DNA from 2 places in the Cellulosimicrobium sp. NPDC057127 genome. Region 1 is predicted to be linked to the other one. Evidence: predicted binding sites of a transcription regulator. Region 1 holds the regulator's gene; the other holds the start of a gene.
The links. Region 1 encodes HrcA, which represses chaperone genes, less so after heat shock. Its sites were predicted from a motif close to TTNGCACTCGNNNNNNNCGAGTGCNAA; they were not measured.
Positions count from the first base shown of each region.

Region 1 (7,369 bases):
TCCTGGACGAGGAGCGTCACGCGCCCCGCGTCCGCCTCCTCGACGACGCAGCGCAGGCGTAGGCCCTCGCCGTCGACCACGTCCACCCGCTCGCCGCGGCCCCTGCGCTGCACGACGCCCGCGTGGCGCCCCTCGGCGCCGTCGAGCACGTACCGGTCGCCGGCCACGACGTGGTCGACCCCGGTCTCGGCGAGGAAGACGGGCGCGCTCACCGGTGCCACTCCCGCACGGCTGCTCCCCTCAGCGCCCGGACAGCTTGTCGCGCAGGCGCGAGAAGACGCCGGGGTGCGCGGCCGCGAGCCGGGGCTCCGGCCGCTCCTCGCCGCGCAGCGACGCGAGCGAGCGCAGCAGGCCCTCCTGCTCCTCGTCGAGCGCGGTCGGCACCTGGACCTCGATGTGCACGTTGAGGTCGCCGCGCCCACCGGCGTGCAGGTGCCCGACGCCCAGGTTCTTCAGCGTGACGATCTGCCCGGGCTGGGTGCCCGGCCGCAGGTCGATCTCCTGGAGCCCGTCGAGCGTCTCGAGCTCGAGCATGGTGCCGAGCGCCGCAGCCGTCATCGGCACCTGGAGGGTGCAGTGCAGGTCGTCGCCGCGGCGCACGAACGTGTCGTGGCTGCGCTCGCGGATCTCGACGTACAGGTCGCCCGCCGGGCCGCCGGCCGGGCCGACCTCGCCCTGCGCGGTGAGCTTGATGCGCGTCCCCGTGTCGACGCCCGCGGGCACGGTCACGTTGATCGTGCGGCGGCTGCGCACCCGGCCCTCGCCGGAGCACTCGGCGCACGGCTCGGGGATGACGGTCCCGAAGCCCTGGCACGCGGCGCACGGGGCGCTCGTCATGACCTGGCCGAGGAAGGAGCGGGCGACGCGCTGGACGGTGCCGCGGCCGTGGCAGACGTCGCACGTGCGCGGCGACGTGCCGGGGCGGCAGCAGGTGCCGCCGCACGTGCCGCAGACCACGGCCGTGTCGACCTGGAGCTCGCGACGGGCGCCGAACGTCGCCTCCGCGAGCTCGATGTCGAGGCGCACGAGCGCGTCCTGGCCGCGCCGCGCGCGCGGGATGGGCCCCTGCTGCGCCTGGCCGCCGCCGAAGAACGTCTCGAAGATGTCCTGGAAGCCGAACCCGCCGCCCATGGGGCCGCCCGCGCCGCCGCCCGGGCCGCTCGGGTCGACGCCCAGGTCGTACTGCTGGCGCTTCTCAGGGTTCGACAGCACCTCGTAGGCGCGCGCGACGTCCTTGAACCGGTCGCCCGCGTCCTCCCCCGCGACGTCGGGGTGCAGCTCGCGGGCGAGCTTGCGGTACGCCTTCTTGATCTGCTCCGGGCTGGCGTCGCGGGCCACGCCGAGGATCTCGTAGTAGTCGCTCACACGTCACTCTCTGCTGGTGCCGGACGCCGGGACGCGGTCCCGGCGTGGTCGGTGGTCGTGGGGTCGCTCGCGGGGGCGGGGACGGGACGGCGCGTCACGTGCCGAGGACCCGCGACAGGTACCGGGCGACGGCACGCACCGCGGCGATGGTCCCCGGGTAGTCCATGCGCGTGGGGCCGATCGAGCCGACCAGGGCCACCGTGTCGCCGTCGTTACCGTAGCCCGTCGTCACGACGGACGTCTCCGCCAGCCCCTCGAGCTGGGTCTCGTGGCCGATGCGGACGCTCACGCCGGAGTCCGCGGCCATCTCGGTGAGCAACCCGAGCAGGACGACCTGCTCCTCGAGCGCCTCGAGGACGGGGCGCAGCGCGTGCTCGAACCGCATGCCGGCGCGCGCGAGGTTCGCGGTGCCGGCGAGGACGAGGCGCTCCTCGCTCTCCTCGGCGAGCGTCTGGGCCACGAGGTCGCCCACGGCGCGCACGAGCGGGGCGTCCTCGGGTCGGAAGGCGTCCGCGACGTGGGCGAACCCGGGCGTGAGGTCGGCCAGCCGCTTGCCGGCCGCGGCCGCGTTGAGCCGTGCGCGGACCTGCGCGAGCGTCCCCTCGTCCGGCACGTTCGCGACCTCCAGGGTGCGCTGCTCGACGCGCCCCGTGTCCGTGATGATGACGACGAGCAGGCGCGCGGCGCCGAGCGGGACGAGCTCGAGGTGGCGCAGACCGGAGCGCCGCAGCGACGGGTACTGCACGACGGCGACCTGACCCGTCAGGTGGGCGAGCAGGCGGCCGGCGCGCGCGATGACGTCGTCGAGGTCCAACCCCTCCGAGAGGAAGGTCTCGATGGCGCGCTTCTCCGGCGCCGAGAGCGGCTTGACGCTCGAGAGCCGGTCGACGAACAGGCGGTAGCCCTTGTCCGTCGGGACGCGCCCCGCCGACGTGTGCGGCTGGGCGATGTACCCGGCGTCCTCGAGCGCGGCCATGTCGTTGCGGATGGTCGCGGGCGAGACGCCGAGGTCGTGACGCTCGGTGAGCACGCGCGACCCCACGGGCTCGCGCGTGAGGACGTAGTCCTCCACGATCGCTCGCAGGACCTCGAGCCGCCGTTCGTCGCTCACGTCCACCTCCCGCGTCTGGCGTGCCCGACCTGCGCGCGGCGCCGGCAGCGGTCGGGGCGGGTTCGGCACTCTCGAACCCCGAGTGCTAATCCTACGCGTCCGCCGCGGGCTCGCCGCGTCCCTCCGCTCGCCGCGAACGCAGGTCGACCACGCCGACGACGAGCGCCACCGCGACGAAGCCGATCGTCACGAGCATCGCGCGGCCCGACGCCGCCGCGCCGTCCGCGCCGCTCGCCAGGCCGCCGTAGTAGACGGACAGGATGACCGAGACGCCCACGGCCGAGCCCACGCGCTGCCCCACCTGGATCATGCTGCCCGCCACGCCCGCGCTCCCGACCGGGACGTGCGCCAGGGCGAGGGTCTGGTTCGGGGCGATCACCATGCCGCTGCCCGCGCCGGCGACGAGGAGCGCCCCTGCCAGCGCCGGCCCCACGACCTCCGGCCGGTCGCCGAGCGTGCGCACGAGCACGTCCGCGGCCGCCGTCCCCGCGAGCACGAGGCCGAGACCGAGGACGACGAGCGGGCGCCCCCAGCGCGCCACCGCACGGCCCGACAGCCACGCCGAGACCCCGGAGGCGACCGCGAACGGCGTGCCGACGAGCCCCGCCTGGAGCGGCGAGTAGCCCACGTCGTCCTGCAGGTGCAGCGTGACGACGAGGAAGATGCCCGTGAAGCCCGCGAAGTACGCGGTGCCGAGCAGCGCCCCGTTGCGGAACGACGACAGCCCGAGCACCTGCGGGTCGAGCACAGCGGCGCCGACGCGCCGCTGGTAGCGCCGCTCCCAGACCGCGGCGACGCCCGCGCCCCCGACGCCGAGCGCCAGCCACCACCAGCGCGCCGGGTCGTCGTCGACGCCGGTCGTCGTGACGAACGGGAGCATGAGCCCCACGGTCGCGAGCCCGAGCAGCACGAGGCCCACCACGTCGAGACGGCGCGGCCCGTGCCGGACCACCGGGGCGGGGACGAGCCGCCAGGCGAACGGCAGCAGGACGGCGATCACCGGGATGTTGACGAGGAACACCCAGCGCCATCCGTCCTCCGGCCCCGCGAGCGCGATGATGACGCCGCCGAGGACGGGACCGAGCGCCGTCGAGACGCCGATCGTCGCGCCGAAGAGCCCGAAGGCCCGTCCGCGCTCGGCCCCCGAGAACAGCTGCTGGATGAGGCCGACCACCTGCGGGTTCAGCAGGCCGGCGCTGACGCCCTGGAAGAGGCGCGCGACGCCCAGGAGCGTGCCGTCCGGCGCGACGCCCGACGCGAGGCTGAAGAGCGCGAAACCGACCAGCCCGGCGATGAACAGCCGCCGGCGACCGCCGGCGTCGCCCAGACGTCCGGCCGGCACGAGCGCCAGCCCGAACGCGAGGGTGTACCCGGCGACGACGAGCTGGAGCTCGGTGGGGCCGGCGTCGAGCGACGACTCGATCGAGGGCAGGGCGACGTTGACGATGGAGACGTCGAGGGTGGTCACGAAGCCCACGGCGAGGCACACCCACAGGACGTGCCAGCGCTGCGGTTCTCCGCCCGGGGTGTCCGTCACCGGTCCGTCCTACCACCCGGCGACACCGTGCGCGCGTCGTTGCGGGCGCGTCGTGCGCGGCGAACCTAGGGTGTGGCCGTGTCCCTCGACCGCTACGGCTCCGACGTCCTCGGCGGGCCCGCCGCCGCCCACCACCGCGCCCGCCCCGTCTCCCGCCCGCAGGCGGCGGAGCGCGGCCTCGTCGTCGAGGAGGTGCAGTCCGGGTGGGTGGGCGCCGTCGTGCGCGTGGAGAAGTCCGGCGGCATGCACGTGGTGGTCCTGGAGGACCGGCGCGGCCGCACGCGGTCCTTCCCGCTCGGGCCCGGGTTCTGGGTCGACGGCTCCCCGGTGGAGCTGACGCCGCCGGTGACGTCGCGCGCCCCCGCGGCGCCCGGACGCACCGCGTCCGGGTCGCGGGCCGTCGCCGGGCAGCGGGCACGCGTCGCCCGCGGCAGCCGCATCTGGGTCGAGGGCAAGCACGACGCCGAGCTCGTCGAGAAGGTCTGGGGCGACGACCTGCGCGTCGAGGGGGTCGTCGTCGAGCTCCTCGAGGGTGTCGACAACCTGGCGGACGCCCTCGCCGAGTTCGCCCCGACACCCCAGCGGCGCGTCGGGGTGCTCGTCGACCACCTCGTCCCGGGCAGCAAGGAGCAGCGGATCGCCGACGCGGCGCTGCGGACCGTGCCCGGCGGCACCGTCCTCGTGCTGGGCCACCCGTACGTCGACGTGTGGCAGGCGGTCAAGCCGGCGCGCGTCGGGCTCGACCGGTGGCCCGTCATCGAGCGCGGCACCGAGTGGAAGCGCGGCATCCTGCGCGAGCTCGGGTGGCCCGCCGCGTCGCAGGCCGACGTCGCGCGCGCGTGGCAGCGCATCCTCGGGACCGTGCGGACCTACGCCGACCTCGAGCCGTCGCTGCTCGGGCGTGTCGAGGAGCTCATCGACTTCGTCACCGCCCCGCAGGACTGACGGGCGTCAGGCCGGCACCTCGCCCACGAGGCGCCGGTAGGCGAAGGCGACCGCGACATAGGACAGCGGGATCGTGACGAACAGGCCCAGGCCCAGCGGGATGGCGCCCAGGACGTTGATGCCGAGCAGCGTCAGCAGCAGCAGGAGCACCGCGCCGAAGCTCTTCGCCACCAGCGACCAGCTCGTGCGGATCGCGCTGATCGCGTCCTGCCCGCGGTCGAGCGTGACGTTGTAGACGAACGTGGAGAACACGATCACGGCGAGCCCCGGCACGATGCACAGCAGCAGCCCGACCGTGGTGAGGATCGTGACGAGCACCGCCGCGAGCACCACGTGGAGCACGTTGGAGATGCGGAAGAACGCCGCGAGGTCGGGGCGGCGGCCCGTCGTCTCGTCGAGCGCGCCGCGCGTGAAGAACGCCGTGACGAGGTAGCCGACGACGGCCCCCACGACCGACAGGACCATGCTCGTGAGGGCGAGGCCGGTCACGGCGGCGAGGCTCGCGCCGTTGTCGTCGACGGTCTCGCGGAGCCGGGTGAAGCCGCCCGTCACGAGGTTCCACCCGATGTTGACCGCGAGGAAGACCAGCGCGACGAGGAGCCACGGACCGAGGTTCGACGTCACCTTGCCCCACCCGTAGGACACCGCCTCGCCGACCGCGAACGCGGGCCCCGGCGGGCCACCGGGCGCGGGGCCGCCCGCGCCGTCGTGCCGCGGTGCGCCGTAGGGGCCGGCCGGGCCGGACGCGTCGTAGGTCATGTCGGCCACCTCGTTCCTCGTCCCGAGACGGTGTGCACCTCCTACGATCCCGCGCGCGCCCCCGTCGCGCGCGCCGGACCCCTCCCGGGACCGGCACGCGCGACGGTGCGGTCAGGCGGGCAGCTCGTGGTTGAGCCGGCGGTACACGTACGCCGTCGCGATCTGCGCCACGGGGAGCGCCACGAGCAGGCCGACGTAGCACAGGAGCGTGCCGATGACCTGCGCGACGTAGACCCCGAGGAACAGCACGACGACCGTGCCGAGGTTCTGGCTCACGACCGAGAAGCTGGCCTTGATCGCGTCGAGGACGCCGAGGTTCTTGTCGATGACGTAGAACAGCGTGAACTGGGCGAAGAACGCCAGCACGATCCCGCCGACGACCGTGATGCTGAGGATGCCGACACCGAGGCCGATGAGCAGCGCCGCGAGGATCACGTTGAGCAGGTTCGGCACCCGGAAGAAGTCGGCGAACTCGATCTTCTTGCCCCGGGTGATCAGGAGCGAGACGTTGACGACCACCGCCTGCACGAAGAGCGAGAGCACGACGACGATCGCGATGAAGAGGAACGTCGTGAACCCGAACGCGAAGCCGCCGGACGTCGAGAGCTCGTTCGTCACCGGGTCGATGCTGGTCGAGGCCGTGCCGATGAGCACGAAGAAGAAGATGAGGCTCAGCACGAGGAGGGCGGCCGCCCAGGCGAGCACGCCCCCGATGATCGCGCCCGCGTTCTGGGTGAACCTGTTCCACCCGTAGTTGAACGCCTCGCCGATCTGGACGGGCTGGTCCGCGGCGCCGTAGGGCGAGCCGGGCGGCGGGTAGCCGGCCGCGCCGTACGGCTGGCCCGGGGGCGGGTACCCCGGCTGCCCGTACGGCTGCTGCTGGCCGGGCTGCCCGTACGGCTGCTGCTGGCCGGGCTGGTCGTACGGCGGCTGCTGGGCGCCGGGCGCCGGGGGCGTGCCCGGGGCCTGCTGACGGTAGGGGTCGTTCTCGTGCGGCGATCCGCCGTCGCTCGTGTCGCTCATCGCGTCTCCTCGTGGGGCTGCGGGGACCGCGCTGCGACGGTGGCTCCGTGGACGTGTGGAGGACCTGTGCGAGTCACCCGTTCCGGGGTACACCCTCTCGGGATTCGCGGCCGAGCGCCAGGGGGTTCGCCGCACGACGTCGGGAAGTCACCCGCGCCGGCCCCGTCCGGCGCGGCCCGTCCGCGACGTCCTACTCGTCCGTGAGGTCGCGGACCACCGCGTCGGCGAGCAGCCGCCCGCGCAGCGTGAGCACCCCGCGCCCGGCGAGCGCGGCACGGCCGTCGAGCAGCCCGCGCGCCACGAGCCCCGCGACCGCACGCCGTCCCGCGGGCGTGAGGACCGACAGGTCCAGGCCCTCGCGCAGCCGGACCTGCAGCATGACCCGCTCCAGCGCGCCCTCGTCCGGGGTGAGGAGCTCGCGCCCCGCGGCCGGGCTGGTGCCCGCCTCGAGGAGCGCCGCGTAGCGGCGTGGGTGCTTGACGTTCCACCAGCGCACCCCGACGTGCTCGTCGGGCGTGGACGCCTCCGGCGCACCCGCGTCCGGCGCGGCGGTCTGCGCCCCGGCACGCGGCGCGGCGGCGACGTACGAGTGGGCGCCCGGACCGATGCCCCACCAGTCGTCCCCGCGC
Region 1 covers NZ_JBHUUP010000014.1:74,037-81,405, reverse strand. The annotation lists gene ACFTZA_RS13985 (16S rRNA (uracil(1498)-N(3))-methyltransferase) at 1-212, opposite strand, end outside; gene dnaJ (molecular chaperone DnaJ) at 241-1,365, opposite strand; gene hrcA (heat-inducible transcriptional repressor HrcA) at 1,460-2,476, opposite strand; gene ACFTZA_RS13970 (MFS transporter) at 2,568-4,013, opposite strand; gene ACFTZA_RS13965 (DUF3097 domain-containing protein) at 4,092-4,958, shown strand; gene ACFTZA_RS13960 (hypothetical protein) at 4,965-5,717, opposite strand; gene ACFTZA_RS13955 (hypothetical protein) at 5,829-6,740, opposite strand; gene hemW (radical SAM family heme chaperone HemW) at 6,931-7,369, opposite strand, start outside.

Region 2 (7,369 bases), on a different contig from region 1:
GCGCGCAGGCCCACCACGAGGTAGCCGGTCTGCAGGAGGGCGTTGGTCCGCGCCATCTCGTCCCGTACGTCGGGGGCGCCGGCGAGGTTCTCGCGCATGCCGGGCACGTGCGGGAACAGGGTGTCCATGTGCTCGTGGAACGCCGGGTCGTAGGCGACGACGAGCGACAGGGGCGCGTTCGCCACGCGCTCCTTGTTGCCGTCGGCCATGTGCGCGACGAGGCGCTCGCGGGCCTCGGGGGAGCGGACGGCGAGCACGCGCAGCGGCAGCGTGTTCATCGCGGTGGGGCCCCACCTGACGAGGTCGTAGACCGCGGCGAGCTGCTCGTCGGTCACCTCGGCGTCGGTGAAGTCGCGCGTCGTGCGCGCCTCGCGGAAGAGGAGGTCGGCCGTGGCGTCGTCGACCCGGAGGGCGGGGGCGAGGGTGTCGATGCTCATGCCGCGGGCAACAGTAGAACGTTCAACCATCTTCCCGGCAGACGGTGTGACGTCGGCGACACGGGCCGCGTGCGCGCCGCGACTAGGCTGGAGCCATGGCTTCCAGTGCGGCCGCGGGCGGCGGCGAACCGCTCGTCCTCGGCATCGAGACGTCCTGCGACGAGACCGGCGTGGCGCTCGTCCGCGGACGCGAGCTGCTCGTCGACACCGTCGCGAGCTCGATGGACGAGCACGCCCGGTACGGCGGCATCATCCCCGAGGTCGCGTCGCGCGCCCACCTCGAGGCGATGATCCCCACGCTCGAGCGCTCGCTCGCCACCGCCGACGTGGACCTGTCGGAGGTCGACGCCATCGCCGTCACCGCGGGGCCGGGGCTCGTGGGCCCCCTGACGATCGGCGCGTCCGCCGCGAAGGCCCTCGCCCTCGCGCTCGGCAAGCCGCTGTACGGCGTCAACCACGTCATCGGCCACGCCGCCGTCGACGAGCTCGTGCACGGCGCGTTCCCCGAGCGTGTGATGGCGCTCGTGGTCTCGGGCGGGCACAGCTCGCTCCTGCTCGTGGACGACGTCGCGACGTCCGTCACCGAGCTCGGCTCGACGCTCGACGACGCGGCGGGCGAGGCGTTCGACAAGGTCGGCCGCCTGCTCGGGCTGCCGTACCCCGGCGGCCCGCACATCGACCGCCTCGCGCGCGAGGGCGACCCGACGGCGATCCGCTTCCCCCGCGGCCTGACGGCCCGCAAGGACCAGGCGAAGCACGCGTACGACTTCTCCTTCTCGGGCCTCAAGACGGCGGTCGCGCGCTGGGTCGAGGCGCGGCAGGACGCCGGGGAGGAGATCCCCGTGCACGACGTCGCGGCGTCCTTCGCGGAGTCCGTCGCCGACGTGCTCACGGCCAAGACGATCGCCGCGTGCGAGCGTCACGGCGTCGGCACCCTCGTGGTCGGCGGCGGGTTCTCCGCGAACTCCCAGCTGCGCGACATGGCCGCCAAGCGCTGCGCCGAGGCCGGGATCGAGCTGCGCATCCCGCCGATCCGCTACTGCACCGACAACGGCGCGATGATCGCGGCCCTGGGCTCCGCGGTGGTGCGGACCGGCGTCGCCCCCTCGACGCTCGACATCGGCGTCGACTCCTCGATGCCCCTGACGACCGTCACGGTCTGAGCTCGCGCGGGCGCGCGCGTCCACCAGCGGCCGTCGGCCCTCCGGTCTGCTCCGGGCCGCACGACACGGCAGGCAGTGCGACGGAGCGGGCGACGCGGGGAACGGGGCGCGGGTCGTGGCGGGTCTGGCGGGAGGCCGCGAGGCACGAGCGGCCGGATGGTAGACCCGCGCCCCGTTCCCCGGGGCGTCCGCGGAGGCGACCACCCCGAACGGCCACCTCGAGCGACCACCCCGAGCGACCACCCCGAGGCCGCCCCGACGACCGAGCGTCAGAGCGGGCGGCCCGCCCGCATCTCGGCCACGAGCGACCGCACGACCGCGTCGAGCTCGCCCCCGTGGCGCCGGGCGACGGCGCGCTGCCGCTGGTACGACGCGCCGCGCCGCAGGATGGTCCGCACGCCGGCGAGCTCGTCCAGGCACCCGAGCCGGGCCGCGACCGGCTCCAGCTCGACGAGCAGGCGTCCGACCGCGTCGGTGACGAGCTCCTCGTTCCCGGCGCTGTCGACGATGACGATCGCGTCCATGCCGTAGCGCGCCGAGCGCCACTTGTTCTCCTGGGCGAACCACGGGGGGAGCGTCGGGAGCTCGCGCCCCTCGTCGAGCATCGTGGAGAAGTGCTCGACGAGGCAGTGCGTGAGCGCGGCGAGCGCGAGGAGCTCGGTGATGTTGGTGGTGCCGTCGCAGATCCGCGTCTCGAGGGTGCCGAACCGGGGCGCGGGGCGCAGGTCCCAGCGCACCTCGGTGAAGTCGTCGATGACGCCGGTGTGCACCATGTCGGCGACGTAGCCCTCGAGGTCGGTCCACCGCTCGAACTGGAACGGGAGCCCGGCGGTGGGCAGCTGCTGGAACATGAGCGCGCGGTTGGACGCGTAGCCGGTGTCCTTGCCGCCCCAGAAGGGCGAGCTCGCGGACAGCGACTGCAGGTGTGCGAAGCACGTGAGCATGGCGCGCTGGATCGGCAGCACCTTCTCGCGGTCCTCGATGCCGACGTGCACGTGCACCCCGTAGATGAGCATCTGCCGGCCCCACCACTGCGTGCGGTCGATGAGCGTGGTGTACCGCTGCTTGTCGGTCACCTTCTGCTGCGCCCAGCGTGCGAACGGGTGCGTCCCTGCGCACATGAGCTCGACGCGCAGCGGGTCGGTGACCGCGCGGATCTCCTCGATCGAGCGTTCGAGGTCGCGGCCGGCCTCGCCGACGGTGCGGCACACGCCGCTGACGACCTCGACCGTGTTGAGCAGCAGCTCCTGCTTGATGGACGGGTGCTCGCCGCCGCCGGCGGGCCGCACGGCGTCGAGCACGGTCTGCGCGACCTGTCGCAGGTCGCCGGAGTCCGCGTCGACGAGCGCCAGCTCCCACTCGAGCCCCACGCTCGAGCGTTCGGACCGCGCGAAGGGGATCGCCGCGCTGGTGCGGCTTCCCGTCCCGGTGCCCATCGGCGCGCTCACCCGCGAGGGTCCGCGCCGTCGGGGCGGGCGACGGAGGGCGCACGGTCGAGCGGCTCCACCACCAGCGCGCGCTGGCGTCCGGCGACGCGCGTGAGCACGAGGGTCGCCTCGGCGTCGCCTGCCAGCGCGAGCTGCTTGCGCAGCAGCTCGGGCGTCACGGCCGTGCCGCGCTTCTTGATCGTCACGCGCCCGACGCCGCGCTCGCGCAGGTAGGCGCGCAGGCGCTTGAGGCCGAACGGGAGGTCGTCGAGCACGCGGTAGCCGCGCGCGATCCCGGCGGCGAGGCCGTCGTCCTCCACGGCCGCGGGCGAGTCCGTGGTCACGTACGCGATCGTGCGGTCCAGCAGCCGCCCGCCCAGGGCGGCGGCCGCCGGTCCGACGAGACCGGCGCGGATGACCGCGCCGTCCGGTTCGTAGAGGTAGCGGCCGACGGCGCCAACGTCGGGGACGACGTCGTCGTCGCCCGGGCGGTGGGCGAGCCGGTGGCTCGTCGTGCGCTGCGTCCCGTCCGGGGACGTGCTCGTGGTGAGGACGAGCGCGGTGCGGCCGGGACCGGCGGGTGCGAGCGGCCCGAACCACAGGCCGGCCTCGACGACGTCGCCGTCGACGGAGACCCACTCGGTCTCCGCGTCGGCCGGGAGGCCGTCGTGCGAGATGCCGGGCCCGACCTTGATCCCCACGGCCGGCACGCGGTCGCGCAGCGCCCAGACGTCGTCGAGCGGGGGCGCGTAGGCGCGCGGGTCGAAGACGCGGGACCCGGAGCGGGTGCGGCGGGCCGGGTCGGCGTAGATCCCGTCGACGCCCTCGGCGGCGAGGTCGAGCGCGAGGCCGTCGCCGTGCCGCACCTCGGCCTCGGGGAAGTGCCGCAGGTTGACCGTCGCCACGGCGGCGGTGAGCTCGTCGACGTCGGTGGCGAGGACGCGCAGGCCGGTGCCCGCGAACGCGAGCGCGTCCGCGCCGATGCCGCACGTGAGGTCGGCCACGCGGGTGCTGCCCGCGTCGAGGTAGCGCTGCGCGTGGAGGCCGGCGACGACGAGCCGGGTGGCCTGCTCGAGCCCCGCCTGGGTGAACAGCATGCCGTCGGCGAAGTCGCCGAACTTGGCGCGGGCCGCCGCCCGCAGGCGTGACTGCGTGAGCGCCGCGGCGGCGAGGTCGGGGTCGACGCCCTTGGCCCGGAGGCCGGCCGCGAGCACGAGGGCCTGACGTTCTTCGTAGGGCGGCAGCGCACCGAGCAGGGCCCAGCCCTCGGGGCTGAGCAGCTTGGTCAGGGCCGTGGCGTCCATGCTCTCGATCCTTCCACGGGAGGTGGCGACGACGCGCGCGGCGCCAGGCACGGTGTCGTTGGCACTCGCCTTGACCGAGTGCTAACCGGGTCATAGATTGGGCAGCGGTCGTCCTGGTCCTCGGGCCGGCGACCCGTGAGCGTCCTGCCGGCCGGCACCCGCGACGACGGCCGACGGCGCTCGACCCATCCGTTGCAGTTCTCACCGCGAAAGGGGAGGTCCGACGTGTCGGTCCCCATCAAGCCGCTCGAGGACCGGATCGTCGTGAAGGCCCTCGAGGCCGAGACCACGACCGCATCCGGCCTGGTCATCCCGGACACCGCCAAGGAGAAGCCCCAGGAGGGCGAGGTCCTGGCCGTCGGTCCGGGCCGTGTCGACGACAACGGCAACCGCGTCCCGCTGGACGTGACGGTCGGCGACAAGGTCATCTACAGCAAGTACGGCGGCACCGAGGTCAAGTACGGCGGCGAGGACTACCTCGTCCTGTCCGCGCGCGACATCCTCGCCGTGGTGGTCTGAGCCACCCGCTGCACCACGAAGCCCCGTGACCCTGTGGGTCACGGGGCTTCGTCGTCTCGGGCTCGGTGCGGACGGCTCAGACGGCGCTGCGGGCGCGCTCGGCGAGGATCGCGGAGCGCTCGTCCTCGCTCAGGCCGCCCCACACGCCGTACGGCTCGCGCACGCGCAGCGAGGCCTCGCGGCACTCCATCATCACGGGGCAGCCGTGACAGATCGCCTTCGCCGCCTCGGCGCGACGTCGGCGGGTCGAGCCGCGCTCGCCCTCGGGGTGGAAGAACAACGTGTCGTCGGCGTCGCGGCACGAACCCTGGTACTGCCATTCCCAGAGTTCCATGACCGGACCGGGGAGCCTCGAGATCTCTGCCATGCCGAACAACGTACAAGCGATGCACAAGTTGTTCAAGCCCTGGTCGTCGAGACTCTCGCGATGACGGCCGGACGCGGATCGTTGCGGCCTATCGCGCCGAGCTTCGACGGATCGCGCCGGGATGCGGGCGGATCGGTCCAGGACAGGATGGTGGTCGCCACGGATCGGCGGCTGTCGCGCCCGGTGGCGCGTTTGCTCGAGATATGAACAAACCGTGCACAGCGCCTGGCGCGCTGCAGGTCACGGTCTGACGAGGCAGGTGGCGAGACCGGAGAGGGGTCGGCAGAATCGATGCATGACCTCCGTGCGGTCCGCCCCTGGTCCTGAGGGAGCCCGACCGACCATGACGTACAGCCCCGGCCTCGCCGTCGCCGTCGTCGCGCGTCGGCTCGGTGTCGCCCCCGCGACGCTGCGTACCTGGGACCGTCGTTACGGTCTCGGTCCGTCCGAGCACCGAGCGGGTTCCCACCGCCGGTACACCGAGGACGACGTCGCCCGTCTCGTCATCATGCGCCGGCTCACGCTGGACGGCGTCGCACCGTCCGACGCCGCACGGGCGGCGCTCGAGGCGGACGGCGAGGAGCTCGCCGCCCACCGCGGGACCGTGACGTTCGACATGGACGCCGACGGTCAGGAGGACGGCCCGGACGAGCTGCGGGCCGAGGACGACGCCGTCCACCCGGGCGAACAGGCCTCCGGCCGTCCGTTCCTGCGCGCCGTCCCCGGGGGCGAGCAGGGCGGTGGCCCCGCGCCGCGCGCCGTCGGGACCCGAGACCCTCGCCCGACCATCGTGTCGGACGTGGTGGACGCCGCCATCGCCTACGACCAGCGCACGTGCGACCGGCTGCTGCGCATCCCGTCGGGCGACGACCCGGCGGCGTGGTGGTCGGACCTCGTCGAGCCGGCGCTGGAACGGCTGGCGGAGCGGACCGTGCTCGCCGGCCCGGGCGAGGTGCCGGAGATCGTCCTCGCCAACGCCACGCTCGGCGCGCTGCGCGAGCACACGCAGGCGCGCGAGGAGGCGGTCGTGGCCGCCGGGGGACCTCCGCCGAACCACCCGAGCCGCATGCGGCGCATCGTCCTCGTCTTCGCGGCGCCGGACGAGCCGCTGCCGCTCGCGGCGCACGCGCTCGCGGCCTCCCTCGGGGCGCACGGCGCGATGGCCCGGATCGTCACCGGACCGGCCAACGTCCACCGCACGCTCGAGCTCGTGACGATGGTCCGCCCCGCGGCGGTCGCGATGGTGACGACGCAGGCGCGGCCCGACCTCGGCATCATCCACGCGGCGTTCGACGCCAACCCGGAGCTGCCCATGTTCGTCGGGCTGCCCAGCGACGACGTCGCCGGCGAGCTCCCGCTCGCGACGACGGTCCACCGCGTGCGCAGCTTCACCGGCCTCCTCCACGAGCTGCTCGCCGTCGTGCGCTGACCGTCCGCCCGCGGTCCCCGCCCGCGGGTCACGGCCGGCGGCCGGGGCCCGGGGAGGGCCCCGGGCGCGGCGTAGACTCGCCGTGTGACCGCCTCGCCCGTGCCCTCCGGTTCCACGCCCGCCCCGACGCCCGATCACGACCCGTTCGGCTTCGTCGGGCTGACCTACGACGACGTGCTGCTCCAGCCCGGGTACTCGGACCTGGCGCCGTCGGAGATCGACACGACGACACGCCTGACGCGGGAGATCTCCATCCGGGTGCCGCTCGTGTCCGCGGCCATGGACACGGTCACCGAGTCGCGCATGGCGATCGCGATGGCGCGCCAGGGCGGCATCGGCGTGCTGCACCGCAACCTCTCGATCGAGGACCAGGCGTACCAGGTCGACCTCGTCAAGCGCACCCAGACCGGGATCATCTCCAACCCGGTGACGATCGGCCCGGACGTGACGCTCGAGGAGCTCGACAAGAAGGCGGGGGAGTACCGCATCTCCGGCTTCCCGGTGCTCGACGCCGAGCAGCGGCTCGTCGGCATGGTGACCAACCGCGACCTGCGCTTCACGCCCGTCGCCGAGTGGGCGACGACGAAGGTCGACGAGGTCATGACGCGCCAGCCCCTCATCACCGGCGACGCCGGCATCTCGCGCGAGGAGGCGACCGCGCTCCTGCGGCGGCACAAGCTCGAGCGCCTGCCGCTCGTCGACGCCGACGGCCGCCTCGCCGGG
Region 2 covers NZ_JBHUUP010000005.1:160,752-168,120, forward strand. The annotation lists gene ACFTZA_RS06995 (malonic semialdehyde reductase) at 1-437, opposite strand, end outside; gene tsaD (tRNA (adenosine(37)-N6)-threonylcarbamoyltransferase complex transferase subunit TsaD) at 533-1,600, shown strand; gene ACFTZA_RS07005 (glutamate--cysteine ligase) at 1,870-3,036, opposite strand; gene ACFTZA_RS07010 (SAM-dependent methyltransferase) at 3,045-4,331, opposite strand; gene groES (co-chaperone GroES) at 4,557-4,850, shown strand; gene ACFTZA_RS07020 (WhiB family transcriptional regulator) at 4,927-5,217, opposite strand; gene ACFTZA_RS07025 (MerR family transcriptional regulator) at 5,561-6,646, shown strand; gene guaB (IMP dehydrogenase) at 6,746-7,369, shown strand, end outside.
Region 2: a site for HrcA is predicted at 4,390-4,416, ahead of groES (co-chaperone GroES). Genes of this name have one in related genera too.